Regions from separate parts of the Pseudomonas sp. FBCC-B545 genome, predicted to be linked through region 1. Evidence: predicted binding sites of a transcription regulator. Region 1 holds the regulator's gene; each other region holds the start of a gene.
The links. Region 1 encodes sigma-54, which starts transcription at its own class of promoters, with help from an activator protein. Its sites were predicted from a motif close to ANTGGCATNNANNTTGCTNT; they were not measured.
Positions count from the first base shown of each region.

Region 2: NMB39_RS07515 (circularly permuted type 2 ATP-grasp protein) is a predicted target of sigma-54. The motif match lies at 1,875-1,894, and genes of this name have one in related genera.
Region 3: NMB39_RS07830 (CmpA/NrtA family ABC transporter substrate-binding protein) is a predicted target of sigma-54. The motif match lies at 5,887-5,906, and genes of this name have one in related genera.
Region 4: flgB (flagellar basal body rod protein FlgB) is a predicted target of sigma-54. The motif match lies at 3,623-3,642, and genes of this name have one in related genera.

Region 1 covers NZ_CP101441.1:5,250,747-5,258,296, reverse strand. The annotation lists gene NMB39_RS24290 (superoxide dismutase) at 1-524, shown strand, start outside; gene NMB39_RS24285 (ZIP family metal transporter) at 556-1,449, shown strand; gene NMB39_RS24280 (HPr family phosphocarrier protein) at 1,471-1,743, opposite strand; gene rapZ (RNase adapter RapZ) at 1,760-2,617, opposite strand; gene ptsN (PTS IIA-like nitrogen regulatory protein PtsN) at 2,620-3,084, opposite strand; gene hpf (ribosome hibernation-promoting factor, HPF/YfiA family) at 3,095-3,400, opposite strand; gene NMB39_RS24260 (RNA polymerase factor sigma-54) at 3,475-4,968, opposite strand; gene lptB (LPS export ABC transporter ATP-binding protein) at 5,153-5,878, opposite strand; gene lptA (lipopolysaccharide transport periplasmic protein LptA) at 5,878-6,411, opposite strand; gene lptC (LPS export ABC transporter periplasmic protein LptC) at 6,398-6,970, opposite strand; gene NMB39_RS24240 (KdsC family phosphatase) at 6,979-7,503, opposite strand; gene NMB39_RS24235 (KpsF/GutQ family sugar-phosphate isomerase) at 7,504-7,550, opposite strand, start outside.
Region 2 covers NZ_CP101441.1:1,608,903-1,616,452, forward strand. The annotation lists gene NMB39_RS07500 (START domain-containing protein) at 1-588, shown strand, start outside; gene NMB39_RS07505 (hypothetical protein) at 693-929, shown strand; gene NMB39_RS07510 (ribonuclease E inhibitor RraB) at 1,142-1,483, shown strand; gene NMB39_RS07515 (circularly permuted type 2 ATP-grasp protein) at 1,927-3,336, shown strand; gene NMB39_RS07520 (alpha-E domain-containing protein) at 3,341-4,291, shown strand; gene NMB39_RS07525 (transglutaminase family protein) at 4,288-5,088, shown strand; gene NMB39_RS07530 (c-type cytochrome) at 5,108-5,914, opposite strand; gene NMB39_RS07535 (acetyl-CoA C-acetyltransferase) at 6,568-7,550, shown strand, end outside.
Region 3 covers NZ_CP101441.1:1,676,040-1,683,589, reverse strand. The annotation lists gene rlmKL (bifunctional 23S rRNA (guanine(2069)-N(7))-methyltransferase RlmK/23S rRNA (guanine(2445)-N(2))-methyltransferase RlmL) at 41-2,305, opposite strand; gene rmf (ribosome modulation factor) at 2,848-3,063, shown strand; gene NMB39_RS07855 (quinone-dependent dihydroorotate dehydrogenase) at 3,199-4,218, opposite strand; gene NMB39_RS07850 (transglycosylase SLT domain-containing protein) at 4,305-4,766, opposite strand; gene NMB39_RS07845 (winged helix-turn-helix domain-containing protein) at 4,759-5,145, opposite strand; gene NMB39_RS07840 (FliM/FliN family flagellar motor switch protein) at 5,310-5,525, opposite strand; gene NMB39_RS07835 (hypothetical protein) at 5,541-5,783, opposite strand; gene NMB39_RS07830 (CmpA/NrtA family ABC transporter substrate-binding protein) at 6,030-7,229, shown strand; gene NMB39_RS07825 (ANTAR domain-containing response regulator) at 7,243-7,550, shown strand, end outside.
Region 4 covers NZ_CP101441.1:1,488,597-1,496,146, forward strand. The annotation lists gene NMB39_RS06940 (flagella synthesis protein FlgN) at 1-229, opposite strand, end outside; gene flgM (flagellar biosynthesis anti-sigma factor FlgM) at 278-601, opposite strand; gene flgA (flagellar basal body P-ring formation chaperone FlgA) at 743-1,507, opposite strand; gene NMB39_RS06955 (chemotaxis protein CheV) at 1,581-2,513, shown strand; gene cheR (protein-glutamate O-methyltransferase CheR) at 2,557-3,384, shown strand; gene flgB (flagellar basal body rod protein FlgB) at 3,685-4,092, shown strand; gene flgC (flagellar basal body rod protein FlgC) at 4,096-4,539, shown strand; gene flgD (flagellar hook assembly protein FlgD) at 4,556-5,275, shown strand; gene flgE (flagellar hook protein FlgE) at 5,306-6,622, shown strand; gene NMB39_RS06985 (hypothetical protein) at 6,804-7,550, shown strand, end outside.

The DNA of each region.
Region 1 (7,550 bases):
AGCACCACCAGACCTATATCAACAACCTCAACGCTGCAGTCGAGGGTACTGAGTTTGCCGGTTGGCCGGTGGAAAAGCTGGTGTCCAGCGTCCAGCAACTGCCGGAAACGCTGCGGGCCGCGGTGATCAATCAAGGTGGCGGGCATGCTAACCATTCATTGTTCTGGGCCGTCATGTCGCCCAGCGGCGGCGGTAAGCCAGAAGGTGCGCTGGGTAATGCCATCGACGAACAACTGGGCGGCTATGATCGTTTCAAGGAAGCCTTCACCAAGGCAGCCTTGACCCGCTTCGGCAGCGGTTGGGCCTGGCTCAGCGTCACCCCGCAAAAAAAACTGGTGGTGGAAAGCAGCGGCAACCAGGACAGCCCACTGATGACTGGCAATACGCCGATCCTGGGCCTCGACGTGTGGGAGCATGCTTACTACCTGCTGTACCAGAACCGTCGCCCGGAATATATCAATGCCTTCTACAGTGTCATCAACTGGCCGGAAGTTGCCGCACGCTACCAGGCCGCCCTGGCCTGAAATTCCTCCATAACAAGATCTAAGGCCGACTATGGGTACTGAAACACTGGCGATCAGTAGCGTGCGAATGTTTCGTTACGCGTTTGGTTCGCTGTTGCTATTGGCCGGTACTGCGTTGCTGGTGGCCCATGGGCTGGCCTGGTTGAACCTGGAGCCCCGCATCCTGCGGGCCTTGCAGGGTGGTGCGATTTGCGCGCTCGGCACGGCGCTGGGCGCGGTACCTGTGCTGGTGATTCGGCGCATGCCGGTAGCGCTGAGCGATACCCTGCTGGGCTTCGGTGCCGGTGTGATGCTGGCGGCGACCGCTTTCTCCCTTGTGGTGCCGGGTATCGCCGCGGCTGAAAGCCTGGGGCTCTCGCCCTGGGGGGCGGGTGGGTTGATCAGCTTCGGCATTATGCTGGGGGCGTTCGGTCTGTACCTGGTCGATCGAAAGGTCTCCGGTGCCAGCCCGGAAATGTTGGTGGGCACACCGGATAAACCGGTGATCCCGCCGCGCATCTGGCTATTTGTGTTTGCCATCATCGCTCACAATATTCCAGAGGGTATGGCTGTGGGTGTCTCGGCGGGTGGTGGCATGCCAGATGCAGACAGCCTGGCCATGGGCATTGCTTTGCAGGATGTACCGGAGGGCCTGGTGATTGCGCTGGTGCTGGCTGGGGCGGGGATGTCGCGGGTCAAAGCGTTTCTGATCGGCGCGGCGTCAGGCTTGGTCGAGCCGGTATTCGCGGTGCTTTGTGCCTGGTTGGTGAGCCTGGCCGAGGTGCTATTGCCCTTGGGCCTGGCGCTGGCCGCCGGTGCGATGCTGTTGGTGGTGACCCACGAAGTGATCCCCGAATCGCGGCGAAATGGTCACGAAAAGCTCGCCAGCCTCGGGCTGTGTATCGGGTTTTGCCTGATGATGGTGATGGATACGGCGTTGGGATGAGGCTCGCTGCTACTTCAGAGGTTATTCGCCTTCGTCGAAGTAGTTATTGATCAACTCAACCAATGCCGCCATCGCTTCGTCTTCTTGCTCGCCTTCGGTCTTCAGGTGAATCTTGGTGCCCTTGCCGGCCGCCAGCATCATCATCGCCATGATGCTCTTGCCATCGACCATGGATTCCGGTGTACGACCAGCGCGGATCTGACAAGGGTACTTCCCGGCCACGCCGACGAATTTGGCCGAGGCCCGGGCGTGCAGGCCCAACTTGTTGATGATCTCAATTTCCCGAGCCGGCATCGCAATGGTGTTCCTTTCAGCTAAGGTCGCGGTGGCGGACCTGGACGTTCTTGAGGGTTTGTTGCAGCACCTGGCCCAGCCGTTCCGTCAGATAGACGGAACGATGGTGGCCGCCAGTGCAGCCAATGGCAATGGTGACATAGGCGCGGTTGCTCGCGGCAAAGCGCGGTAACCATTTGAGCAGGTAGCTGGAGATGTCCTGGAACATCTCTTCTACATCCGGTTGCGCGGCCAGGTAATCGATCACCGGTTGGTCCAATCCGGACTGATCACGCAGTTCTGGCTTCCAATAGGGATTGGGCAGGCAGCGCACATCAAACACCAGGTCGGCATCCACCGGCATGCCACGTTTGAAACCGAATGATTCGACCAGGAACGCAGTTCCGGGCTCTGGCTGGTTCAGCAGGCGCAGCTTGATCGCATCGCGCAGCTGATACAGGTTCAGATTGGTGGTGTTGATCTTAAGATCAGCCAGATCAATGATCGGCCCCAGCAACTTGGTCTCGTCCTGGATGGCTTCGGCCAGGGAGCGGTTGGCGCTGCTGAGCGGGTGGCGGCGACGAGTTTCTGAGAAACGTTTGAGCAGCGTTTCTTCGTCGGCATCCAAGTACAGCACATCGCAATGAATATGCTTGGCGCGCACTTCTTCCAGCAGTTCCGGAAACCGCGAGAGGTGGCTGGGCAGGTTGCGGGCATCGATAGACACAGCGACCAGGGGTTGCGCCAATTCAGTATGGATCAGTGCGCGTTCCGCCAGCTCCGGCAGCAGGCCGGCGGGCAAATTGTCGATGCAATAGAAACCGTTGTCCTCAAGGACGTTGAGGGCGGTGCTTTTACCTGAGCCGGAACGGCCGCTGACGATGATCAAACGCATGATTACTGCCCGTTTTGTTCATCCAGGACGACCTGATACAGGGCCTCATTGGTCTTGGCACTGCGCAGTTTTTCGCGTACTTCCTTGCGATCAAGCATGCTGGCGATCTGCCTTAGCAGTTCCAGATGCGCATCGGTGGCGGCTTGCGGGACCAGTAATACGAACAGCAGGTCGACCGGGGCACCGTCGATGGCGTCGAAATCGATTGCAGCTTCCAAGTGCAGCAGGGCGCTCACGGGCGTATCACAGCCTTTGAGGCGGCAGTGAGGGATGGCGATGCCGTTGCCAAAACCGGTGGAGCCGAGTTTTTCACGGGCAATCAACGCCTCGAAGACATCTTGCATCTCCAGACCCGGCACTTCGCGGTGGATCAGGTTGGCAATTTGTTCGAGGGCTTTTTTCTTGCTGCCGCCCGGCGCGTTCACGAGGGAACGGCCGGGGGTCAGGATGGTTTCAAGTCGGATCATGGGGGGAGAGTTAACGACCTGTGCCTTGGAGCAGGCTCAGATTCTTTTCCTTATGCTTTTTGAGTTGGCGGTCGAGCTTGTCGGTGAGCAAGTCAATCGATGCATACATGTCTTCATGCTCGGCATTGGCAACCACTTCACCACCAGGTATCTGGAGGGTCGCTTCGATCTTCTGCTGAAGCTTGTCAACCTTCATGATGACCTGCACGTTGGTGATCTTGTCGAAATGTCCTTCAAGCTTCCTCAGCTTCTGCTCGACATAGTCGCGCAGTGGAGGGGTGACTTCTACATGGTGTCCACTGATGTTGACTTGCATACAGCTTCTCCTTCGTTGCCAGTGCATAAAGCGGCAGGCAAGACGCCTGCCACTGGAACGCTATGGCCCGCCCGTCACATCAAACGCTTACGCTCGCTGGAAGGCGCGATCCCGAGGGACTCGCGGTACTTGGCGACGGTTCGACGGGCGACCTGAATGCCTTGTGCCTCCAGTAAACCAGCGATCTTGCTGTCACTCAACGGCTTTTTCTGATTTTCCGCGGCAACCAGTTTCTTGATGATCGCGCGGATCGCTGTGGACGAGCATTCACCGCCTTCGGAGGTACTGACGTGGCTGGAGAAAAAGTATTTCAGCTCATAAATACCCCGTGGGGTATGCATGAATTTCTGCGTGGTCACCCGGGAAATCGTCGATTCATGCATGCCGACCGCTTCGGCGATATCGTGCAGGACCAAAGGCTTCATGGCTTCGTCGCCGTATTCCAGGAAACCGCGCTGGTGCTCGACGATCTGGGTCGCCACCTTCATCAGGGTTTCGTTACGGCTTTGCAGACTCTTGATGAACCAGCGCGCTTCCTGCAACTGGTTGCGCATGAAGGTGTTGTCGGCGCTGGTATCGGCGCGGCGCACAAAACCGGCATATTGCGGGTTGACCCGCAGGCGGGGCACCGACTCCTGGTTCAGCTCCACCAGCCAACGCTCGTTGTCCTTGCGCACGATCACGTCGGGGACGACGTATTCGGCTTCGCTGGACTCGATTTGCGAGCCCGGGCGCGGGTTGAGGCTCTGCACCAGCTCGATGACCTGGCGCAATTCATCTTCCTTGAGCTTCATGCGGCGCATCAGCTGGCTGTAGTCGCGGCTGCCCAGCAGGTCGATATAGTCCGACACCAGGCGCTTGGCTTCGGCCAGCCAAGGCGTCTTGGCCGGCAACTGGCGCAATTGCAGCAGCAGGCACTCGCTGAGGGTGCGGGCGCCAATGCCGGCGGGCTCGAATTGCTGGATGCGATGCAGGACGGCTTCGATTTCGTCCAGTTCGATGTCCAGCTCCGGGTCAAAGGCTTCAAGAATCTCGTCGAGGGTCTCGTCCAGGTAGCCCTGGTTGTTGATGCAGTCGATCAGGGTGACCGCGATCAGGCGATCGGTGTCGGACATCGGTGCCAGGTTCAGTTGCCACAACAAATGACTCTGCAGGCTCTCGCCGACAGAGGTACGGGTGGTGAAGTCCCACTCGTCATCGTCATTGCTCGGCAGGCTGCTGGCGCTGGTCTGGTACACGTCTTCCCACGCGGTATCCACGGGAAGCTCGTTGGGAATGCGTTCGTTCCATTCGCCGTCCTCGAGGTTATCCACCGTCGGGGCGGTTTCCTGGTAGGAGGGTTCCTGCACGTCGGGGTTGGGTTTTTGCTCGATGTTATCGGCCAGCGGGTCGGCATTGTCGAAGTCGTCGCCTTCTTCCTGGCGTTCGAGCATCGGATTGGACTCCAGGGCCTCCTGGATTTCCTGTTGCAGGTCCAGGGTCGACAATTGGAGCAGGCGGATGGCCTGTTGCAGCTGCGGTGTCATCGTCAGCTGCTGGCCCATTCTCAGGACTAGCGATGGTTTCATGGCAGGGGCTTAACACCTTATTCGCCGGCGCAATGCGCCATCCACGACAGGGCGCGTGAGCGCCAAACATAAGCAAATTATATGCCTGATCTCGGGGGCTTTGCCTAGAGCGCGGTAACAATAAAAAAGCTAAGGTTTCTATTGACTCCTGCGCGCTCCAGGAAAAGCCGCGATACCACCGTGCCTACAGGCGGAACTCGTGACCCAGGTACACTTCCTTGACCAGCTCGTTGGCCAGGATAGTCTCGGCATCGCCTTCGGCAATCAGTTGGCCGTCGTTGACGATATAAGCCGTTTCGCAGATATCGAGTGTCTCGCGCACGTTATGGTCGGTGATCAGCACGCCAATGCCCTTGGCCTTGAGGTGGTGAATGATTTGCTTGATATCGCCCACCGAGATCGGGTCGACACCGGCAAACGGTTCATCCAGCAGGATGAACTTGGGCGCGGTTGCCAGGGCGCGGGCGATTTCCACACGACGACGCTCGCCACCGGACAGGCTCATGCCGAGGTTGTCGCGAATGTGGTTGATGTGGAATTCCTGCAGCAGGCTTTCCAGCTCTTTGCGGCGACCATCGCGATCGAGCTCCTTGCGGGTCTCCAGGATCGCCATGATGTTGTCGGCCACCGACAGTTTGCGGAAGATCGACGCTTCTTGCGGAAGATAGCCGATACCGGCGCGGGCACGTCCGTGCATTGGCTGGTGGCTGACGTCCAGGTCGTCGATCAATACGCGGCCCTGGTCCGCCTGGACCAGCCCGACGATCATATAGAAGCAGGTGGTCTTGCCGGCACCGTTGGGGCCGAGCAGGCCGACGATCTGGCCGCTGTCGATCGACAGGCTGACGTCGCGTACCACCTGGCGGCTTTTATAGGCCTTGGCCAGGTGCTGGGCTTTCAGGGTCGCCATTACTCGGCCTTCTTCTTCGGCTGGATAACCATGTCGATACGCGGACGAGGTGCGGTGACCTTGTTGCCATTGGCGCGGCCGGCCTGGGCGACCTGGGTCTGGGTGTTGTAGACGATCTTCTCGCCTTCGGTCGAGTTACCGTCGGCGCTCAGCACCTTGGCCTGGTCGATCAGTACAATGCGATTTTGCTGGGCATGGTATTGAATGGTCTTGCCGTAGCCCTTCATCGGGCCTGGATCTTCTGCCTTCTGCTTCTGTTCGAAGTAAGCGAGGTTGCCCACTGAGGTCACGACATCGATATCGCCGGCCTGGGTACGCGTCAGTGTCACCGTATTACCGGTGATCTTCATCGAGCCCTGGGTGATGATCACGCCGCCGGTATAGGTGGCGACACCTTGCTTGTCATCCAGCTGCGCATCGTCAGCCGAGATGTGGATCGGTTGCTGGCTATCGTTCGGCAGAGCCCAGGCGCTCACGCTTCCCAGTGCTGCGCCCAGACCGAGCAAAATAGGGAGGGTTTTAACGAGCCTCATACTGTCCTCTTACGTTCGATAGCAGGTGTATCCTGCTTTCTTTCAAATACGCTTTCATTCCCTTGCCAGTCGATACACCGCCAGCGCCGTCGATTCTAACGTCTTGCTCGGTCTGCGCATATTGCTTCTGTGGGAATACCGTCATGCGACTGCTGGTAATGATGGTGTCGCGGTTCTGTGCGTCTGTACGTGCGACGCGTACCGAGTCGATCAGTTCAACTTCGGTGCCGCCGGAATTGACCTCGCCACGCTTGCTGGTGACGTGCCACGGGAAGTCGGTTCCGCGATAAAGGTTCAAGTCCGGATTGGTCAGCAGGCTGATGTCGGAGGCCTTGAGGTGTTCCACTTTATCGGCCGTCAACTCGTATTGAACCTTGCCGTCCGGCATGAATTGTATGCTGTAGGCATTTATCGAGAAATTGTCGATGAGCCCCTCGTCAACCTGCGCAACAGGCTTGTCGAGAAAGCGCCCCGGGCTGATATTCCAGTAGCCCACCGCCAGGAGCAGCGCGGCGATGACCCCGAATAACAGGAAGTTGCGGATCTTTTTACTCAGCATATAACGCTCTATAGGTAGGCGGCGTGGGCCGCTTCAAGACTGCCCTGGGCACGCAGGATCAACTCGCAGAACTCCCGGGCAGCACCTTCGCCGCCACGGGCGGTGGTGGTGCCGTGGGCATGTTCGCGCACAAACGCCGCGGCATTCGCAACGGCCATGCCCAGGCCCACCCGGCGAATCACCGGCAGGTCAGGCAAGTCGTCACCCAAATAGGCGACCTGTTCATAGCTTAGGTTGAGTTGGCCAAGAAGCTCGTCCAGCACTACCAGTTTATCCTCACGGCCCTGATACAGGTGAGCAATCCCCAGGTTTTGTGCGCGGCGTTCCACAACCGGTGTCTTTCGACCGCTGATAATCGCCGTTTGCACACCGGTCGCCATCAGCATCTTGATGCCCTGGCCATCGAGGGTGTTGAACGTCTTGAATTCGCTGCCATCTTCGAGGAAGTACAGGCGGCCATCGGTCAGCACGCCGTCAACGTCGAAAATCGCCAGCTTGATGTTTTTACCGCGTTGCAACAGGTCGCCGTTCATCTACATCACTCCTGCGCGCAGCAAGTCGCCAAGGTTAAGGGCCCCGA
Region 2 (7,550 bases), 2.6 Mb from region 1:
CTGGCCGTGTTGTGCGGTTTTACACTGCTGTTTGCTGCTACTGCCCAGGCTGAGGAATGGCAAGTGGCCAAGGACGAAGACGGTATCAAGGTGTCCCTGAGCGAAGTTGCCGGCTCCAAGTACAAAGCGTATCGCGGCGTGACCGTGATCAAGGCGCCTGTGGCCAAGATCGTTGCATTGCAGGAAGACGTGGCGGGTGCCTGCGCGTGGATTCACGAGTGCAAATCCCAGAAACTGGTCGACAAGAAAGGCGACGAAGCCTGGACCTACACGCAATTCAAGGCACCGTTTCCGGTGAGCGATCGTGACTCGTATATTCATGTCACAACCGCTAAAAACGCCGATGGCAGCGTAACCCGCACCTTGCAGGGCGTGCCTACCTACAAGCCCGAAGAAAAAGGCTATGTGCGGGTCGCTCAGGTCGAAGGCTCCTGGAAACTGGTGCCCAAGGGCGCCAATGAGACCGAAGTGACCTACCAAGTGCACACCGAGCCGGGCGGCAGCGTGCCGTCGTGGTTGGCCAACAAGTTCGTGGTGGAAGCGCCGTTCAATACCTTGAGGGCGCTCAAGGAACGCGCTGAAAAATAAGCGCAACTGATCCGGTGCCTCCTGCCTTGGGTGGAACGTTTGGCGAAGCCTCAAGGTCCAGATAGATGTAAGCCCACACATGGGGTTTTATCGAGGAGGCACCGATGCCGAAGTGGAATGTTTCTTTCATCAATGACCGTGGCGAGCCGGTAGTCGAGCAATTCGACTGCGAGCATGAGCCGACGCTGGAAGAAGCCGCACAGATGGTGCGGGTGCGTGTGTCGCCGGTGTTAGAAAAGCTGGACCTTAACGATCTTGCCGATCGTGTTCCCGAGCCCACGGTCAAGAGCCTGCATGATCAAAATGGTATCAAGGACCTCAAGGTCGAACCCGCGGCCTGAATATTTCCGTTAGACCCATCAAGCACCTCTGGTGGAGGTGATAGCTTCGCGCTACTCTGCAATCGAGATCAGCGAATGAATCGCTAAGGTCTGGTCTTGTCAGCTACATGCTTGTTTTCCAGCGGTGTTGTTCCTGCCGTAGTACTCGCGCCAGTAGGGCGCGAGCTTCGGGAAGCACGGAAAGTCTATCCATCATTTGAGGAGCACTTTTCATGAGCACAGCCTATCAAGAAGACATCAGTACCAACGTCCTGCGCCGCATGAAAGAGGGCGGCTTCGATTTCTCGCGTTTTCACCCCATTGAGTTCTACGCCATTTTCCCGGATGAGGAACGGGCGCGCAGGGCTGCGGGTCGATTTCGTGGCGAATCCCTGAATGCCCAGGTCAGCGCGCGCGACGATGGCGCCTGGTACCTGGAACTGAGCAAAATCATGTTTGCAACCTACGACGGCATAGGAGACTTCGAGCAAGACTTCGAGGCGGTGGTCGAGCCCCTGGGTGGGATCATCGAAGGATGGGGCGTCAAGCAGGAGGTGCGTGGGTTACCCATGTAGTTGGTTTTTATGAGCAGCGCAGCGTATCGGCTGACCTTTGGGTCGGCCGATTTTGTTTGGGGGGGGGCCTGCACTGGTTTTGTTACATGCAAAAAAAAGCCACCCCAGTAGGGTGGCGGAAAGGGAAGCTCGAGGGAGCAGATCAGTACACGAAGTAACACAGTACCGGTTGCACAAAGGGTTTCGCTGTAGGACATGTCCTGTTCAGCCGATGGAGGTGATTATCCGCAGCGCCGGCCGGGCAGTGAAATCAACTCTGGCTATGCGATCGATAGCCAAGGGCCGCGTTGCAATGAAGCGTGCGACATGCAATGGGCACGTTCTACGCACTGGAATGGTGCGAAGACTCCGCCTGGATTATTCAAGTCATTGATTATTAAGTGTTTATGCCGCTGGCACGGGCCTTGCGAAGGTTCTCGCGTCCGGGTGACAAGGAGTACGGCATGATCCGCACTTATTACGATGAAATGTACGATGGGGCAGGGCAGGTCCGTCCTCATTACCGCGAGTTCGCCCGCTGGTTGGCCGACACCCCCACGGAATTGCTGGCCCAGCGTCGGCGTGAAGCCGATTTGCTGTTCCACCGCGCCGGTATCACCTTCACCCTCTATGGGGATGAGCTGGGCACTGAGCGCCTGATTCCCTTCGATACCATTCCGCGCAGTATCCCGGCCAGCGAATGGCGGGTTGTCGAGCGCGGCTGTATCCAACGGGTCAAGGCACTGAACATGTTCCTCGCCGACCTGTACCACGGCCAACGCATTATCAAGGCCGGCATTATTCCCGCCGAGCAGGTACTGGCCAACGAGCAGTATCAGTTGGCAATGCAGGGCCTGGACCTGCACCGTGATCTGTATTCCCACATTTCCGGGGTCGACCTCGTACGCGATGGTGACGGCACCTACTACGTACTGGAAGACAACCTGCGCACGCCCAGTGGCGTCAGCTACATGCTCGAAGATCGCAAGATGATGATGCGCCTGTTCCCGGAACTGTTTGCGGCCCAGCGCATCGCGCCCATCGACCACTACCCCAACCTGTTGCTCGATACCCTGAAAAGCGCCAGCCCTCTGGATAACCCCAGCGTGGTTGTGCTGACCCCGGGGCGCTTCAACAGCGCGTTCTTCGAGCATGCCTTTCTTGCCCGGGAAATGGGCGTGGAACTGGTGGAGGGGGCGGACCTGTTCGTACGCGATGACCGTGTGTTCATGCGCACCACCGACGGCCCAAAGGCCGTGGATGTGATCTACCGCCGCCTAGATGATGCCTTCCTCGACCCGTTGGCCTTCAACCCGGACTCCATGCTCGGCGTGCCCGGTCTGCTTGCGGCCTATCGTTGCGCCAATGTGGTGCTGGCCAATGCCATCGGCACGGGAGTGGCGGACGACAAGTCGGTTTACCCGTTCGTCCCTGAAATGATTCGCTTCTACTTGGATGAAGAGCCGATCCTGCAGAACGTTCCGACCTTTCAATGCCGTAATCCCGACGAATTGTCCCACGTACTGGCCCACCTGCCCGATTTGGTGGTCAAGGAAACCCAGGGCTCCGGCGGCTATGGCATGTTGGTTGGCCCGGCGTCCACGGCGGCGGAAATCGAAGCCTTCCGCGCTCGCATCAAGGCCAAGCCCCACGCTTATATCGCGCAGCCGACCCTGTGTTTATCCACCTGCCCGACCTTTGTCGAAAACGGTATCGCCCCACGGCATATCGACCTGCGCCCGTTCGTGCTGTCCGGCAAGGAAACCCGCGTGGTGCCCGGCGGCCTGACTCGCGTGGCCCTGCGCGAAGGATCGCTGGTGGTCAACTCGTCCCAGGGCGGCGGCACTAAAGACACCTGGGTGGTCGAGGACTGATGCCATGTTGAGTAGAACTGCCTCGGATTTGTACTGGATGTCGCGCTATCTGGAACGTGCCGAAAACCTCGCACGCATGCTCGACGTCAGCTATTCACTGTCGCTGATGCCTCAGGATGGGCGCGGCGACGGACTGCACGAACTGGCCATGCCGTTGTTGATCACCGGCACCCTGGAGGATTACCACGAGCGCCACGGCCAATTGCATGCCGAACGCCTGCTGCACTTTTTCGCACTGGACGCGGCCAACCCGGCCAGCATCTACAGTTGCCTGGGTGCTGCGCGGGCCAGCGCCCATGCGGTACGTGGGCGAATCACCGCCGACATGTGGGAAAACATCAACGCCACTTGGCTGGACATTCGCGATATCGCCCAGCAGGGGCTGAGCCGATACGGCATGAGCCGGTTTTGTGAGTGGGTCAAGGAGCGTTCCCATCTGTTCCGCGGCGCCACCTACGGCACCATCATGCGTAACGATGCCTTCCGCTTTATCCGCCTGGGCACCTTTATCGAGCGCGCCGATAACACCTTGCGCCTGCTGGATGCGCGCTACGAAATGGCCGGCGACCAGGCCGCGTCGGTCAGCGATGGCACGGCTCACGCGTATTACCAATGGAGTGCACTGCTGCGTGCGTTGTCGTCGTTCGAGGCCTACACCGAGATTTATCGTGATGCGCCGGGGTCCCGGCAAGTGGCTGAACTGCTGCTGTTACGCGCCGATGTCCCGCGCTCGCTGCGGGCCTGCAGCGAGGAAATCGACCAAGTGCTCGCCAGCCTGCCTGGCCTCAACGGCCGCCCGGCCCAGCGCCTGGCCGCCGAGATGGACGCGCGCCTGCGCTTTACCGCGATCGACGAAATCCTCGAGGAAGGCCTGCATGCCTGGCTGACCGACTTTATCCCCTTGGTCCGCCAATTGGGCGACGCCATCTACAGTTCCTACCTGGAGGCGGCATGAGACTCTCCATCAGCCACGAAACCACCTACCACTACCAAGACCAAGTGCGCGCCAGCATCCAGTACCTGCGGCTCACGCCCCATGACAGCGAACGCCAGCACGTATTGAGCTGGCAGCTCGACCTGCCACGCCCGGTGCGGGCGCAGGTGGACCCCTTCGGTAATATCCTGCATGTGCTGACCCTGGACGAACCCCACGACGCCATTATCATCGGCGCCCGTGGCCAGGTGGAGATCGACGAGTTGCGCGAGGCCGAACACGAAAGCCAGTCTGCCTGGCCGTTCCTGCGCTGCACGCGTCTGACCGAGCCCGATGAAGCCCTGCGCCGGTTTGCCGAGCAGCATTGCCACCAGCGTCGCGACCGCACGGCGCTCATTGACCTGATGCAGGCCCTCAACCAAGCGATGATCTACACGCCGGGGGCTACCGAAGTCGACACCTGTGCCGCCCAGGCCTTTGCAGGCGCTGCGGGCGTGTGCCAGGACCATACCCATGCATTTCTCGCCTGCGCACGCAGCCTGGGAGTTCCTGCGCGGTATGTGTCGGGGTATTTGTACACCGAAGACTGCGCACATCTGGCCAGTCACGCCTGGGCCGAAGCCTGGCTGGATGACGCCTGGTACAGTTTTGACGTGACCAACCAACTGGCCCGGCCGGAGCGGCACTTGAAACTGGCCGTGGGCCTGGACTACCTCGACGCCTGCCCGGTACGCGGTATGCGCCGTGGGGGCGGGCATGAGCAGATGCATGCCAAGGTATTCGTGGCACCGACCGTGGTTTCAGTGCAGCAGCAATAACTTTTGAATTGCTCCAGACTTAAGGTTGGTGCTTGCGCCCCGCCATATGCTGCAAATACTCGACCAGCATATCCAGCTCTTTATCCGGCAATACACTGGCAGCAAACGCCGGCATCTTTGCCTGTGGCCAGCGCCTCAGGCTTTGCGGGTCACGGATATAACGCTTGAGGAAATCACCGCCGAAATACTCGGTGGGGTTGTAGGGAATGTTCAGGTCCGGTCCCACTTGGGCATCGCCGGCCCCGTTGAGGCGGTGGCAGGCCAGGCAGTTCTTCTGGAACAACGCAAAGCCTTGGTTGATCGGGTCATTTGCGGCCAGTTTCGGGTCGGGCAACAACGCGGGAAAACGTTCGGCAACCGTCTGCAATTGCTTGATTCTGGATACCTGGAAGGGCCACTGTTCCGGGCTGATGTGCCCGGCTTCGGGTTGGGTCCACACCAGGTAAAACGGCCCGGCGCTCGGTTTGCCTTGCGCCAGGGCGGGCCATGGATGAGCCGGGTCTTCCACCGCCAACCAGGCGCGGGCACCGGACTTTTCCAACAACGGCGCGGCAGACAGTTCGGCGGCGAAACCATCCAGGGCAACCGCTTGCAAGTGGCTCGCAGGGTTCAGGCCCGGCAGGAGCACCGCCAGAGGTACCGCGCGATAGGTCATGTCGCGCTTGTAGGACACGTCATCGACGATCTGTACCGTCTGTGCCTGCGGGTGCTTGAGCAGATCGGCGGTCTGCCAGGTCCGGCTGGTGTGGTCCAAGTCGATGGTGAGTTGCGCAGCGGCTACAGGAAAGCTCAGCAGCAGGGCAAATAAGGCGAGGATCGATTTCAAGGCAGCGGCCCGATGCAAGGTGGCGATGGCGCTCACGATACCGGAAATTGACAGGTAAAAAAGACAGCCCCCGCAACGGCAGTGCTAAGCGCACTATCCCGGCAGGTGCTGCCAAAAGCTGCAGGCCTGGTGCTGTGTGTGCACGGCGTCTGGGGGGCGGGGCGTCACCCGAGCACCTTGGTCAGGTTGGGCAAGATCAGAATCAGTGTGGTGGCGAACAGAATAAGTCCTGCCTGACGTACTTTCGAATGTTTGAACATGGCTGACTGCCTATTTTGTTGTTATTCCTGAGCGTCAAATGCGTGCCGGTTAATTTCAGTATCGCGAGCTGACGTTGCACTTTTCTTACAGCTGCTCCGGCAAGACCCGGCAGCAGCGTCTTACAGGTTCAACCTTAGAGCGCCCGCCCTTCTTCGCTTAGATCCATTTCATATCAGCTAATCAGCATTTGCGCTAAAAACGGCATGAGGCTTAGTGCCATCTTGGCGCCAGCCCTAGGGCTAGACCGCTAAAACGATTAATCAGGCATATTCCGTAGCTACCTACCGTTCGTCCGAGCGAGGGGGTCAAAAGCATTGAGCGCATCCGTCATTGAAACCGTGTCAATCGGGCCTAAGGTAAGGGGCATACACCCACAGCGGCTCGAGGATGTCATGACCCAAGCTTTGATCTTTGATGCGGTACGCACGCCCCGGGGCAAGGGCAAGGCCGACGGTGCCCTGCACAGCGTCAAGCCGGTAAACCTGGTGGCCGGCTTGCTCAATGCGCTGGCGCAACGCAGCGAACTTGATACGCACCAAGTGGATGACATCGTGCTCGGCTGCGTCACTCCCGTGGGCGACCAGGGCGCCGATATCGCCAAGACTGCCGCGCTGGTAGCGGACTGGGACATCAGCGTCGCCGGCGTCCAGGTCAATCGCTTTTGTGCCTCGGGCCTGGAGGCGGTCAACCTGGGCGCGATGAAGGTGCGTTCCGGCTTCGAAGACCTGGTCGTCGTCGGCGGCGTCGAATCCATGTCCCGGGTACCCATGGGCAGCGATGGCGGCGCGTGGGTGCTCGACCCGCAAACCAATATGCACAGCCACTTCACGCCCCAAGGTATCGGCGCCGACCTGATCGCCACCCTGGAAGGCTTCAGCCGCCAGGATGTGGACGCCTTTGCCCTGCAATCCCAGCAGAAAGCCGCCCGGGCACGCGCAGACGGTTCCTTCAACAAGTCGCTGATCGCAGTGCAGGACCAGAACGGTATCGTACTGCTGGACCATGACGAGTTTATCCGGGGCGACTCCACCCTTGAGGGCTTGGGCAAGCTCAAGCCCAGCTTCGAAATGATGGGCCAGATGGGTTTCGACGCCACCGCATTGCGGGTCTACAGCCATGTGGAGCGCATCCAGCATGTGCACACCCCAGGCAACAGCTCCGGCATCGTCGACGGCGCCGCATTGATGTTGATCGGCTCCGAGGCCAAAGGTCGCGAACTGGGCCTGCAACCGCGGGCGCGCATTGTTGCCACGGCCGTGACCAGCACCGACCCGACCATCATGCTTACCGGCCCGGCGCCAGCCACTCGCAAGGCCCTGGCCAAGGCCGGCCTGCGGGTTGAAGACATCGACCTGTTCGAAGTCAACGAAGCGTT
Region 3 (7,550 bases), 2.7 Mb from region 1:
ACACTGGATACTCAGCGCATTCAGAACGCCTGATGTTTAATCAGCGTGCGGTGATTTTCCAGGCCCGGTGGATCTTCGCATTGCGCGCAAAATCCGGGTCGATGGTCTTGTCGCTGATCTCCTCGACCGCATAGCGTTCACTGAGGTTGTCTTCCAGCTGGAACTTGCGGAAGTTGTTGGAGAAGTACAACACGCCACCAGGTGCCAGGCGGGCCATGGCCAGGTCGAGCAATTGCACGTGGTCACGCTGCACGTCGAAGATGCCTTCCATGCGCTTGGAGTTGGAGAAGGTCGGCGGGTCGATGAAAATCATATCGAACTCATCGCGGCTGGCCTCCAGCCATGCCATGACGTCACCCTGCTCCAGCCGGTTTTTGTCGGAGAAACCGTTGAGCGAGAAGTTGCGACGCGCCCAGTCCAGGTAGGTCTTGGACAGGTCTACGCTGGTGGTGCTGCGCGCACCTCCCTTGGCGGCGTGCACACTGGCGGTGGCGGTGTAGCAGTACAGGTTGAGGAAGCGCTTGCCCGCCGCTTCCTTCTGGATACGCATGCGCATCGGGCGGTGATCGAGGAACAGGCCGGTATCCAGGTAGTCGGTGAGGTTGACCAGCAACTTCACGCCGCCTTCACTGACTTCGGTAAACTTGCCCTGGGCGCTCTGGCGTTCGTATTGCTTGGTACCGCTCTGGCGCTCACGACGCTTGACCACCACGCGGCTCTTGTCGACGTTGAGTGCCTGGGGAATCGCTGCCAGGGCATCGAACATGCGGGCCGAGGCTTTTTCCGGGTCGATGGATTTCGGCGCGGCGTACTCCTGTACGTGCACCCAATCGTGGTACAGGTCGATAGCCATGGAGTATTCAGGCATGTCAGCGTCATACACACGGTAGCAATCCACGCCTTCACGCTTGGCCCATTTGCCCAAGAGCTTGAGGTTCTTTTGCAGGCGGTTGGCAAACATCTGCCCGCCTTCGCTCAAGCGCGCCTGTTCTACCACGGGCGCCGGGGCCGGCTTGATCGGGTTGCCGTTCTTGTTGTACTGGCGCTCTACCGGCTCGGTCGGGGCCTGGTCGTATGCCGCTTGCTCACGCTCGGCCTGGCGCTGTTCCGGGGTACGGCGCTCGCCAGTGACGAACTGATCCGGGTTGACCCTGATCAGCAGCAATTTGCACGGCAATGCGCCGTTCCAGAAGGAATACTGCTTGTGACTGCGGATGCCCATGCGCTTGCCCAGGTCCGGCGCGCCGGTGAACACCGCCGCTTCCCAGCCCATGCAGGCCTGGCGCAGGCGCTCGCCGAGGTTCTGGTAGAGGTACAACAGGCTGGCTTCGTCACCCAGGCGCTCGCCGTAGGGCGGGTTGCAGATCACCAGGCCTTTCTGGTTCTGGTCCGGGCGCGGCTCGAAGGTGCCGACTTCGCCCTGGTACACCTTGATCCAATGGCTCAGGCCAGCGCGCTCGATGTTGTTGCGTGCCGGCTGGATCAGGCGTGGGTCAGCTTCGTAGCCGCGTACCCACAACGGCGGTTTGTTCATGCCGATGGCCGCGCGTTCGGTGGCCTCGCTGTGCAGCTTCTTCCACAGCGCCGGGACGTGGCCCAGCCAGGTGGTGAAGCCCCACAGTTCGCGGTTGAGGTTGGGGGCCATGTCGGCGGCGATCATCGCGCCTTCGACCAGGAAGGTGCCGACGCCGCACATCGGGTCAGTCAGCGCGCCGCCTTCGGCGGCGATGCGTGGCCAGCCGGCGCGGATCAAAATCGCTGCCGCCAGGTTCTCCTTCAACGGTGCCGCGCCCTGCTGCAGGCGGTAGCCGCGCTGGTGCAGGCTGTGGCCGGACAGATCCAGGGACAGGATCGCTTCGCCACGGTCCAGGCGCAGGTGAATGCGCAGGTCCGGGTTGATTTTGTCGATGGACGGACGTTCGCCGGTCGGGGTGCGCAGCTTGTCGACAATCGCATCCTTGACCTTCAGCGCGCCGAAGTGGGTGTTGTCGATGCCCGAGCCATGACCGCTGAACTCCACCGCCAGGCTGCCATCGGGCACCATGTGGTCGGCCCATTCGATATCCAGCACACCATGGTAGAGGTCTTCGGCGTCCTTCATCGGGAAGCGCTTGAGCACCAGCAGCACACGGTTGGCCAGGCGTGACCACAGGCACAGGCGATAGGCGGTTTCCATGTCGGCCATGCCGCGCACAGCCGAGGTGTGCTCGCGGGCTTCCTCAAGGCCAAGCCCGACGGCTTCCTCGATCAGCAGGCCTTCGAGGCCCTTGGGGCAAGTGAGGAAGAGTTCAAAACGGTCCGACATGGGGCATTCCAGGCTTTTCAGCAATAAATGAACGGGCGACGCATCGCCGGCTCGGTTTTCAATCAAGCACTTTTCTTGAAGAGTGCTCGCGTGGCACGAATGTGCCGTCCCACCCCGTCTGACGGGCCCTCGGGCCTTTATTGACGGGGCAGAGAGAACTTTTTAGCGATTACATCCGCAACAAAACGAAATATTCTGACCCTTCGTCGAATAATAACCGACTGCAACAGGCGGAAATTCTCACTAAAGAATTAAACCCTTTCTCTTTGCAGGGCACATCATAGCTGGCTTTGCCCAATAAAAGGGACGAAAAGCCATCCCAGCTTATGGCTATAGCATCGTTATCGTTACGTGCTTATGACAAAACGATCATTGAATCCATGTGACCTATTGGTTAGAACTCAACACAGGTTGGCGCCGTACGACGCCGACACATCGGCTCGCCACGCCGGCAGCGAGCCCACCAACGGCAGAAAAACTCTGCCCGGCCTTGGACAAGGCCGAAGGATATCTAGACAGTCAACAAGTGAGGGAAACACCCTATGAGAAGACTTAAGCGTGATCCGTTGGAAAGAGCATTTTTACGCGGATATCAATATGGTGTTCATGGAAAATCCCGTGAGCTTTGCCCATTTACTCTACCGTCGGTACGCCAAGCCTGGATCAACGGCTGGCGAGAAGGACGCGGCGACAACTGGGACGGTATGACTGGCACTGCGGGAATCCACAGACTCAACGAACTTCACGCCGTCGGCTAATCAGGGCACTTAAATTCCGACACACACCTCTGAATATGTAACGACTTAACCACGCGCGCCCCATCCGGGCGGCGGGCTTCGGCCCAGGGGCTCCTTTATGGAGCCCTTTTTATTACCTGCCGATTAGCGTATGCATCAGCGCAAGGCAGCGATGGCATCCACCGACTGGCGTATCAGCGCCGGCCCCTTGTAGATAAACCCTGAATACAACTGCACCAGGCTCGCGCCAGCCGCGATCTTTTCGGCAGCGTGCTTGCCTTCGGTGATACCGCCCACCGCGATGATCGGCAAACGCCCAGCCAACTCGGCCGCCAGCACCTTGACGATATGGGTGCTCTTGTCCCGCACCGGCGCGCCCGACAGGCCGCCCGCCTCGTCACCATGAGCCAGGCCTTCGACGCCCACGCGGCTGAGGGTAGTGTTGGTTGCAATCACTGCGTCCATCCCCGACTCCACCAGGGCCTGGGCCACCAGCACGGTTTCTTCATCGCTCATGTCCGGCGCGATCTTGATCGCCAAAGGCACGCGCTTGCCGTGGCGCACGGCCAGATCTTCCTGGCGTTGGCGCAAGGCTTCGAGCAGTTGCTTGAGGGAGTCACCAAATTGCAGGCTGCGCAGGCCCGGCGTATTCGGCGAGCTGACGTTGACGGTGACATAGCTGGCGTGGGCATAGACCTTGTCCAGGCAGATCAGGTAGTCATCCACCGCGCGCTCAACCGGCGTATCGAAGTTCTTGCCAATGTTGATACCAAGGATGCCTGTGTACTTCGCCGCCTGGACCCGCGCCAGCAGATGGTCGACGCCCAGATTGTTGAAACCCATGCGATTGATGATCGCCTCGGCTTCCGGCAAGCGGAAAATGCGTGGTTTGGGATTGCCCGGTTGTGGCCGCGGGGTCACGGTGCCGATTTCGACAAAGCCGAACCCCAGCTGCGCGAACCCATCGATGGCCGCGCCGTTCTTGTCCAGGCCGGCTGCCAGGCCGACCGGGTTAGGGAAATCCAGCCCCATCACCGACACCGGCATTTTCGCCGGCGCCTTGCATACCAGGCCATTGAGTCCCAGGCGGCCACCGGCACCGATCAGGTCCAGGGACAGATCGTGGGAGGTTTCCGGGGAGAGTTTGAACAACAGCTGGCGGGCCAAGGTATACATGGGCGGGCTAGACTCGGATGGCGGCAAAAGGTGGCGCCGATTATAGCCGGGGTGGCGGGCCGCATGCGAGGCGCGCCGCGCTGATCTCATTGACGCTGCGAAACCAGCGCTTCATAACGCACCCAGATCCTTTCCGCGTACCGCAGGCGTAGTGCCTCACGCTGCGGGCCTGAACCCGGCCCGACGTTGTAGGCACCCACCGCCGTCCAGTTATATCCGAAACGCTGGATAAACTCAGCCAGGATCGAGGCACCGACCTCCACTGACAGGCAAGGCTCGTTCAGCAGACGCTCTTCGGTAATGCCCTGCTTGAGCAAACGCGGCAGGTGGATGCTGTTGATCTGCATCAGGCCGATATCACGCGTGCCGTTGCGGTTGGTGTAGTTCATGGCCTGGGAGCGGTAACCCGACTCTACCGCAGCGATGGCCTGCAACAACTCAGGTTCCAGATCGTGTCGCCGGGCCATTTCGTCCCAGCAATAGGCCAGTGCCTGGTTGCTGCCCATCAGCAAGCCGAACAGCAGGCTCCTGCTTCCCCCCTTAAGCATTGCTGGCCTGACCGCAGAATGAGCACACGTGCACAACGTGCCTTGATGGGTCGCTCACCACCCGCACCGGGCAGGTAAAGCGATACCCCTTGCCGTAGATCGTCTTGATAAACCCTTTGTCAGCACCCAGGTGCTTGCGCAGGGAGTAAATGCATCGCGTCAGTGACTCATCGGCCACCTCGCCCCGGGACCAGGCCAGTTCCAACAAACGGTCCTTGGTCATCAACGTGCCACCGGAGGCCAGCAGCAGACGCAGAACCTGCCCCTCCTTGGGTGGCAACTGAATATCCGCGTGCCCGCCCGTCAACCGGCCATCGCCATGCAAAGTCCAGCGAGCAAAGACCAGGGAAGTCGCAGGTTCAGCAGTCACGACGACCATACACACCTCTGCATTCGACTACTGCCATTCAAAATCCTTATTTCCTGTGCCAGCTCGCGCCAATGTCACAACTATAGAAATCGGCACTTCGGCCCGCGCTAGGACAAAACCCATTCAGCCGACTTTTTTTTGCACCCTCCGGTAGGACAATTCGCTACCCGCCCTTATTGAGAGATCCACTCCTGATAGGTCTCCTGCAACTCCACTCCCAGCCGGTCCTCCAGTTGCACCAGCTCACCCAATGCCATCAGTTGCCCATTGACCCGCACCTCCACACATCGGGTTACCCCCGGATCCAAGGGCAGCACCTTCCCCGGTGCGAACGCAGCCAGACGCTTGCGGCTGATCAGTTGTTCCTGCAACAGTATTTCCAGGTGCATGGACAAAGGCCTTTTTCAGGGGGAAAACTCAGGATCTGTTTGCAGGAACGCACGTTGCACAGGCTCAAGTTGCGCGGTGGTCAACTGCGCCAGTACGGTCGTGGGCGGCAATGGGGCACGGCTGAAGGTGCGCAGGCCTTCATACCGTGCCTGGTACGCCTCGCACCAGGCAGCTCGACTGCCCGGCAACAACACGCCACAGATCAGCCCGAGGTACAGCAAGCGGTATTTGATCGTTACAGATGAATCAGCGTGCACCGTAGATATTCCCGGGCTGTATGGCTTGAAGAAGCGGCCATACTGCGAGGCGCACGAGGTTCAATCATGATGGAAAGCTGACGGCAGAACCCACCCTCCAGCCCATGGCATGTGCCTTGCTATGCACTCTGTAACAGGCCCGCGCCAAAGACTCGGCGAGCCTACGTACATAGGCGTGGTTACCCTGCAATGGCCTGCACCGCCACCCCAGGGAATCACGGCTTTCCTGGAAAAAGGCAGGTGTTGATGAACGATCCACTGGCTTGGGTAAACGGCAGTGACGCCCCGGAAAAAAGCAGCCTCGATCTGGGCTTCATGGCATTGACCGATTGCGCCTCGCTGGTAGTTGCCGCCACCCAGGGCTTTGCCCAACCCTATGGCCTCACGCTGAATCTCAAGCGCCAGTCGTCCTGGGCCAACCTGCGGGACAAGCTGGTCAGCGGCGAACTGGACGCCGCCCACAGTCTCTACGGGCTGATCTATGCCGTGCATCTGGGCATCGGCGGTGTCGCCCCCTGCCCCATGGCGGTGCTGATGGGGCTGAACCAGAACGGCCAGAGCATCAACCTGTCCCGCGGCCTGCAAACCCAGGGTGTGGTCACTCCTGAGGCACTGGAACGCCATGTGCACCAAAGTCGGACGAAACTGACCTTCGCCCAGACATTTCCCACCGGCACCCACGCCATGTGGTTGTATTACTGGCTGGCCAGCCAAGGCATTCATCCGTTGCGGGATGTGAACAGCGTAGTGGTGCCGCCACCGCAGATGGTTGCGCACCTGCAAGCCGGGCGCATCGAGGGGTTTTGTGTCGGCGAACCCTGGAGCGCCAGCGCAGTGAAGGAAAATCAAGGCTTTACCCTGGCGACCAGCCAGGCGATCTGGCCCGATCATCCGGAAAAAGTCCTGGGCTGCACCCAGGCCTTCGTCGACGAGTATCCCAATACCGCTCGCGTGCTGGTGATGGCGATCCTCGAGGCCAGCCGGTTTATCGAACAGGGCAGCGAAAACCGCCGCTCCACTGCGCAATTGCTCAGTGCCCGCGAGTACCTGGACGCCCCACTGGACTGTATCGAGCCGCGACTGCTGGGCAACTATGACGATGGCCTGGGCTACCAGTGGCAAGATCCCCACGCATTGCGTTTTTTCGCCGGTGGCGAGGTGAACCTGCCCTACCTCAGCGACGGTATGTGGTTCATGACCCAGTTCCGACGCTGGGGCTTGTTGCGTGAAGACCCTGACTACCTGGGCGTCGCCCGGCAGGTGCAGCAACTGGCGCTGTATCGCCGGGCGGCCGAGACGCTGGGCATTGCCGCCAGCGACTCAGAGATGCGCAGCAGCCAGTTGATCGACGGCAAGACCTGGGACGGCTCCGACCCTGCCGGTTACGCCCGCAGCTTCCGCCTGCATGCCCTGGCCGATGACGCCAGCCGCCAAGCGCTGCGCTGAAAGGGGTATGACAATGCTGCGAATCCTGTTGATCAATGACACTGCGCGCAAGGTCGGGCGCCTCAAGGCTGCGCTGACCGAGGCTGGTTTCGAAGTGATCGATGAGTCGGGGCTGACCATCGACCTGCCCGCACGCGTCGAAACGGTGCGCCCGGACGTGATCCTGATCGATACCGAGTCACCCGGTCGCGACGTGATGGAGCAAGTGGTGCTGGTCAGCCGCGACCAACCCCGGCCCATCGTGATGTTTACCGATGAGCACGACCCGAACGTGATGCGCCAGGCAATCAGGGCCGGGGTCAGTGCCTATATTATCGAAGG
Region 4 (7,550 bases), 2.5 Mb from region 1:
GGCCATCATGATCGGCAGGCAGGCCCAGGCTGATCAGAATCTCGCTGCGCTTCTTGCCGTGCTGTTCGAGCAGCACGATCAGTGACTGTTTGCGCGCCAGGATTTCTTCCAGCAAGCGCATATCCCGGCCGTACAAGGCCAGGGACTCTTCTTTGAGCAGCTCGAGCAATTGCTGCGTCGGCGCCAGATCATCAATGATCAGTTGAAGCAAATGTTCGTCGTGGTGCATGGCTGGCCTTGGGTTTTAAGCGTCCAAAAGCCCTGCGCAGGCCTTTGCCTAGCGCTCGGCTTCGAAGTTGAGCAGCTTGCTGGCGACACGGTTGCTGTCGACTTTATAGCTGCCATCGGCGATGGCCTGTTTCAACTCGGCCACGCGGGCTTTGTTGACAACCGGCTGGTCGCGCAGCGAGTCAGTGACCTTCTGCAACTGTTGAGCCTCATTGCTCAGGTGAACCGATTCCCCACTCTGGCTGACGCTGGCCTGTTCTGCCTTGGCGGGCAGGGGCTGTGGCTTGGCTTCTACGCTGTCCTTGGCACCGCTGGTGCGCGTACTGCCTGGCAAAGCCGGGGCGTTATTCAAACGACTGAAATCAATGACCATGTTGAAAAAACCTCTGGGTATTTGGACGCTTGCCATGTTTTCGGCCATACCCAAACAAACTTTAGGCGCGAATGACAATAAATCTCCACACGGAACTTCTCGTGCACAGTGTAGGAAAACCCAGCGTCCTCTACCAGTGTTCTATAAAGCGACCTCGACTTGCCCGGGGGCGGTCACGCGCGCCTTGATGACGCGGTTGGAGTTGAGATTCTTGACACGGATCTGTTCGCTCATGCCGCCGTTGGACAGCGCTTCACCCGGCATTCTTACATTCAACCCGCCGCTGCTGGCGGAAATCACCACCTGGTCACCTTTGCGAATCACTTCGGCCTGTTCCAGGTGAACCAATGTGATGACTTGATCGGTGACCATTGGTCGGGTGAGCCGCTGCCCAATAGCCTGGTCCACTGAGGTCAGATAGCCCTGGTTGATCTGGCTGATGTCCCGTTCACGCAGGGCCACATCCTCAAAGCTAATAATACCGGTGCGTTTCAGCGGCCGCGCAACGACAACCACATCACGGAACAGCTTGACCTGCGCAGGCACGAATATTGTCCACGGCGAGGCACCTTCACAACGTACTTTCACCGTGACCCGGCCAATGGGTTGAGAGGGGCTTTCCAGGGTGGCTGTCAATTCCCTGTCGCACATGGGCATGCGCAAACGCGGGTCCAACTGATTGACTTGGATTTCATAACGCCCCGGCGTCTGTGTGGTTGCCAGATAATCTTCTACAGTGAACTCAAGAAACCCTTGGGTGACGCCGATAAGTACATCAGGCAGGGTAACGTTGTCGGCACGGCTCGCAGCATTGAGCCCCAAGGCAAGCAACGCCATCGAGGCGCAGAGCAATCTGCGATAGCGTTGGCAGCCAAAGTGTCGGGAAACTGTCGTTTTAATATCCATGAACAACAAATAGCAAAGCTCGTGCCGTTTAGTGTTGGGTACGCTTCGTACCCCTAGTTTTAGGAGTCTGGGCATGGCAGGTGTAATGGATTCAGTAAACCAGCGCACACAGCTGGTAGGGCAGAATCGCCTGGAGTTGTTGCTTTTCCGCCTGGACGGCAAGCAGTTGTATGGCATCAACGTGTTTAAAGTGCGTGAAGTGCTGCAATGCCCCAAGTTGACGATCATGCCCAAGTCCAATCCGGTCGTGTGTGGCGTGGCCAACATCCGTGGCGCGACTATTCCGATTCTCGACCTGGCATTGGCCACGGGGTCCTCAGGTTTGCAAGACCGCCAGAGTCCCTTCGTGATCATTACCGAGTACAACACCAAGACCCAGGGGTTCCTGGTGCGCTCGGTGGAACGTATCGTCAATATGAACTGGGAAGAAATCCACCCGCCGCCCAAGGGCACCGGGCGCGATCACTACCTGACGGCGGTGACGCGGGTCGATAACCAGTTGGTGGAAATCATCGACGTGGAGAAAATCCTCGCCGAAGTAGCGCCGACCTCGGAAACCATCTCCGTAGGTGTGGTGGATGCCGAGACCGCGCATAAGGCCGTGTCTTTGCGCGTACTGACCGTGGACGACTCTTCAGTGGCGCGCAAGCAGGTCACGCGTTGTCTGCAAACTGTCGGTGTGGACGTAGTGGCGCTCAATGACGGTCGCCAGGCCCTGGACTACCTGCGCAAGCTGGTGGACGAAGGCAAGAAGCCAGAAGAAGAATTCTTGATGATGATTTCCGACATCGAGATGCCGGAAATGGACGGATACACCCTTACGGCCGAGATACGCAACGATCCACGCATGCAAAAATTGCATATCATCCTGCATACTTCGTTGTCGGGGGTATTCAATCAGGCAATGGTCAAGAAGGTCGGTGCTGATGACTTCCTGGCCAAATTCCGTCCTGATGACCTCGCATCCCGGGTAGTCGACCGGATCAAGGCAGCAGATCACAGCTGAGGGATTCTCCCCTGGCGGTCACACGATTTAAGAGGCGGTACCATTGTCTACGGGTAATTTGGATTTCGAACAGTTCCGGGTCTTCCTGGAAAAAGCCTGTGGCATATTGCTCGGTGAAAACAAGCAATATCTGGTATCCAGCCGTCTCAACAAGCTGATGGAACAGCAGGGCATCAAGTCCCTGGGTGAGTTGGTCCAGCGGATCCAGACGCAGCCGCGCAGCGGGCTCAAGGAAATGGTGGTCGATGCCATGACCACCAACGAAACCTTATGGTTTCGCGATACCTACCCCTTTGAAGTGCTCAAGAACAAAGTGCTGCCGGAGGCGATCAAGGCCAGCCCGGGCCAGCGCTTGCGTATCTGGTCGGCGGCGTGCTCTTCGGGGCAGGAACCGTACTCGATCTCGATGTCCATCGACGAGTTCGAACGGACCAATATGGGCCAGTTGAAAGCAGGCGCGCAAATTGTCGCAACGGATCTGTCCGGCACCATGCTCACCAACTGCAAGACCGGTGAGTACGACAGCCTGGCGCTGGGCCGCGGCCTGTCCCAGGAGCGCCTGCAACGATACTTCGACCCCAAGGGGGCGGGGCGCTGGGCGATCAAGGCACCGATCAAGAGCCGCGTGGAATTCCGCTCGTTCAACCTGCTCGACAGCTACGCCAGCCTGGGCAAGTTCGACATGGTGTTCTGCCGCAACGTGCTGATCTATTTCTCGGCTGAAGTGAAGAAAGACATCCTGTTACGCATCCACGGCACGCTCAAGCGCGGCGGGTATCTGTTCCTTGGTGCTTCCGAAGCCTTGAACGGCCTGCCGGATCACTACCAGATGGTGCAGTGCAGCCCGGGAATCATCTACCAGGCCAAGTAAGTCAATGTGGGAGTGTGGGAGGGGGCTTGCTCCCGATAGCAGTGTGTCAGTGATAGATTTATCAACTGAACCACAGCCATCGGGGGCAAGCCCCCTTTCACCTGTATTGCGGCAAAATAAATCAAAGTGGCAATGCCCATTGCCGCTTTACTGGCGCCACGCGGAAATCACTTGCCGCTTTTCTGGCATTGCCGCCGGCAATCTCCCCGCAAACCCCTTATATACGGGGGTTCACAAGATTGGCATGTACCTTGCTATAACCCTGCTAACGAACAGCAGGTCAGCCTAAAGGTCTCCGCCATGAGCATCAGCTTCGATAAAGCGCTCGGTATCCACGAACAAGCCCTGGGCTTCCGCGCCCAGCGTGCCGAAGTCCTGGCCAACAACATTGCCAACGCCGATACCCCGAACTACAAGGCTCGGGACCTGGACTTCTCCGCCGTGCTCGCTGCCCAGCAGGACAAGACCAAGAACGGCACCTTCGCCTTGAACATGACCAACAACCGTCATATCGAAGCGCAGGGCCTGGGCAATGCTGACGAGTCGCTGCTGTATCGCACGCCGATGCAGCCGTCGATCGACCAGAACACCGTCGACGCCCAACTGGAGCAATCGAATTACGCCGAGAACTCGGTGAACTTCCAGGCCAGCTTCACCCTGCTCAACAGTAAATTCAAAGGGCTGATGTCAGCCCTGCGTGGAGAGTAAGCCATGTCCCTGTCCAGTGTTTTCAATATTGCCGGCAGTGGCATGAGCGCGCAAACCACGCGCTTGAACACCGTCGCCAGTAACATCGCCAACGCCGAGACCGTGTCTTCGAGCATTGACCAAACTTACCGCGCGCGTCACCCGGTGTTTGCCACCATGTTCCAGGCTGGTCAGAGCGGCGGCAGTGATTCGTTGTTCCAGGACCAGGACGCAGCCGGCTCCGGTGTGCAGGTGCTGGGTGTAGTCGAAGACCAGAGCAACCTTGAGGCCCGTTACGAGCCGAACCATCCCGCCGCGAACGAAAAGGGTTACGTCTACTACCCCAACGTCAACGTGGTCGAGGAGATGGCTGACATGATTTCCGCCAGCCGTTCATTCCAGACCAACGCGGAAATGATGAACACCGCCAAAGCCATGATGCAGAAGGTCTTGACCCTGGGTCAGTGATAAGGGGCGCCAAATAATGGCCATCGTTGATACGTCTAACAACACGGCAGTCCAGGACCTGTTCAATTCCAAGGTCAAGGATGCTTCGAACAATGTAGCGAATGTTTCCAAAGCCGCGACCGGCAGCCAGTCGCTGGGCAAGGATGCATTCCTGCAGTTGCTGGTCACCCAGCTGAAAAACCAGAACCCGCTGTCGCCCCAGGACAACGGCGCGTTCGTGGCCCAGCTTGCACAGTTCAGCAGCCTTGAAGGCATCAACACCCTCAACGACTCGGTGAATAACATCTCCAGCAACTTCAGCTCCTCGCAAGCGCTGCAGGCTTCGTCGCTGGTGGGGCGGTCGATCATTATCCAGACCGACAAAGCCATGGTTGATACCAGCAAGAGCATGAACGGTTCGGTGGAGGTGCCATCGGCGGTGGGTAACATTTCCGTCAAGATCACCGACAAGGACGGCAACGTCGTGCGCACCGTGGATATGGGCGCGCAGAGTGCCGGCAGCCAGAGCTTTATCTGGGATGGCAAGAATGAGAAGGGCGAAATCGCCCCAGCCGGCACCTACACCTTCAATGCCTCCACCAAGAACGACAAGGGTGATGCGGTGGCCCTGGCCACCTCACTGCCGGCCACGGTAACCAGCGTGACCCTGAGCAAGACCGGCGGCGAAATGCTGCTCAACCTTGCAGGCGGCATGGGCAGCGTCAAGCTGTCGCAAATTCAGACTATCGGTACATAGAGCCGGCTAGATACGGCAGAGGGAGAGAACATGTCTTTTAATATCGGCCTTAGCGGCCTCTATGCGGCCAACAAACAACTGGACGTGACCGGCAACAACATCGCCAACGTCGCGACCACTGGCTTCAAGTCATCCCGTGCGGAATTCGCCGATATCTACGCGGCCTCCAAGCTGGGTACTGGCCAGAATACTATCGGCAACGGTGTGAACCTGGCGGCGGTGTCCCAGCAGTTCACCCAGGGCGACGTCAACGGCGGTGGCGGCATCCTCGACATGGCGATCCAGGGTGGTGGTTTCTTCGTGCAGAAGGGTAGCGACGGCTCGTTGGAATACACCCGTAGCGGTGCTTTCCGTGCGGACAAGGACGGCTACATCACCAACAACACCGGCACTTCGCGTCTACAGGGCTACGCTGCGGACGAGAATGGCAAGATCACCAAGGGTGGCCTGGTGGACCTGCAACTGAACCTGGCGAATCTGCCACCGAAGGCGTCCACCAAGGTGGACTCGGCCAGCAACCTCAACTCCTCGTCCCCGGTGATCGACCAGACCAAGAATCCGTTTGATCCGAGCAAGTCCGAAACATTCACTACGCAATACAGCACTACGTTGTACGACTCTCAGGGTAACGCCCACCCGATGGTGCAGTACGTGGTGAAAACCGATGCCAACCAGTGGCAGTCCTACACCTTGATTGACGGCCGCAACCCTGATGGTTCGGCTCCTACCGGTACCGGTGCTGACGTGAAGGCGCCTGTGCCCTCGACTCTGAGTTTCGATGGTGCCGGTAATCTCAAGAGCATCGTGACCGGTGGTGTTGCCGGCAACACCTTGACCATCAAGGATTGGGTACCTGGCACAGTCACCGATGGAGTCTGGAAGGCCAACGATGCGACAGCGAACAAGGACGGCATTGCTATCAACATGGGCAACGTCACTCAGTACAACTCCGCCAGCTACCGCAACCCGCCAATCACTGACGGTTATGCCACTGGCCAGATCACCGGCCTGAAAATCGACGGCAGCGGTGTATTGTTCGCAACCTTCAGCAACCAGCAGAGCAAGGCCATCGGCCAGATTTCCCTGGCCAGCTTCAACAACGAGCAAGGCCTGCAGCCGGCTGGCGGTACGGCTTGGAAAGAGACCTTCGCATCGGGCCAGCCGGGTTACGACGCGCCGGAATCTGGCACCCTGGGTTCGATCAAGGGCTCCTCTCTGGAAGCCTCCAACGTCAACCTGACCAACGAGCTGGTGGACCTGATCAAGGCCCAGAGCAATTACCAGGCGAACGCCAAGACCATCTCCACCCAAAGCACCATCATGCAGACCATCATTCAGATGACCTGATACCGTCGCTCAAGTACCAGCGTTCAATCAAAGGCCCCTCGATCGAGGGGCCTTTTTTTGTGTGCGCTACATAGTTATTTACTGCTCGTTTCACCACGCCCCGATGCGGGAACGCATAACGCCGATTTGGCCACGGATCAGCCAGCGGACGGTTGTCGTCCGGCGAATATAGGGGAAGTAAATGGCGGGTTATGCATTGTGGGAGAGCGGCGCGCGGGGAGCGCGCGGTTTCGACGCGGGTATCTATGGCGATGTATATGGGCGGCAAAGTCCGGCGTACGGGGCCAATGACGACAAGGCCGCCAACACTGAGTCGGTCAGGCAACTGCTCAGCCAACTGATGGATGCCGAAAAAACCTCCAAGAGCCAGACCGCTCAAGAGCTTCGCGACAAGCTGAACGATAAGCGCGAAGAGCTCGGTGACGAAAAATTCAAAGAGATCATGCAGGAGCTGATGGAGAAGGCCGACGTCTCTTGGTTGGAGTTTCTGCGGCGCCTGATGAAGTTGTGGTTTCCAGAACTGGATGATGAATCGCCAACGCCCTCACCGCCTTCCCCTGGCCCATCGCCAAGAGGTGGAGGTGGTGGAGGCGGCGGTGGCAGGCCAAGTCCCAACAATTTCGGCCCCAGCGAGCCCATGAGTAATCTGCCGATTACCGAAGGCTCCAAGCACTTCAATTACAAACCCGATGAAAGTAACCCAGGTAAAAAACCAGACAATATCTGGAGTGGATTCAGCCAGGGGCCGGACGGCAATTGCGTCACCGTTTCAGCGATTAAGGGCGCAATGATGAAGTTTGGTCAGAAGCCCACTGACGTCTTCGCAGAGGTCAAAGAGACGAGCAATGGCTATTACGTGAAAATGCGCGATGGGAAAGAGGTTAACTTTTCCAAAGATGAATTACGGCAGGCTGCCAGGTATGCACAG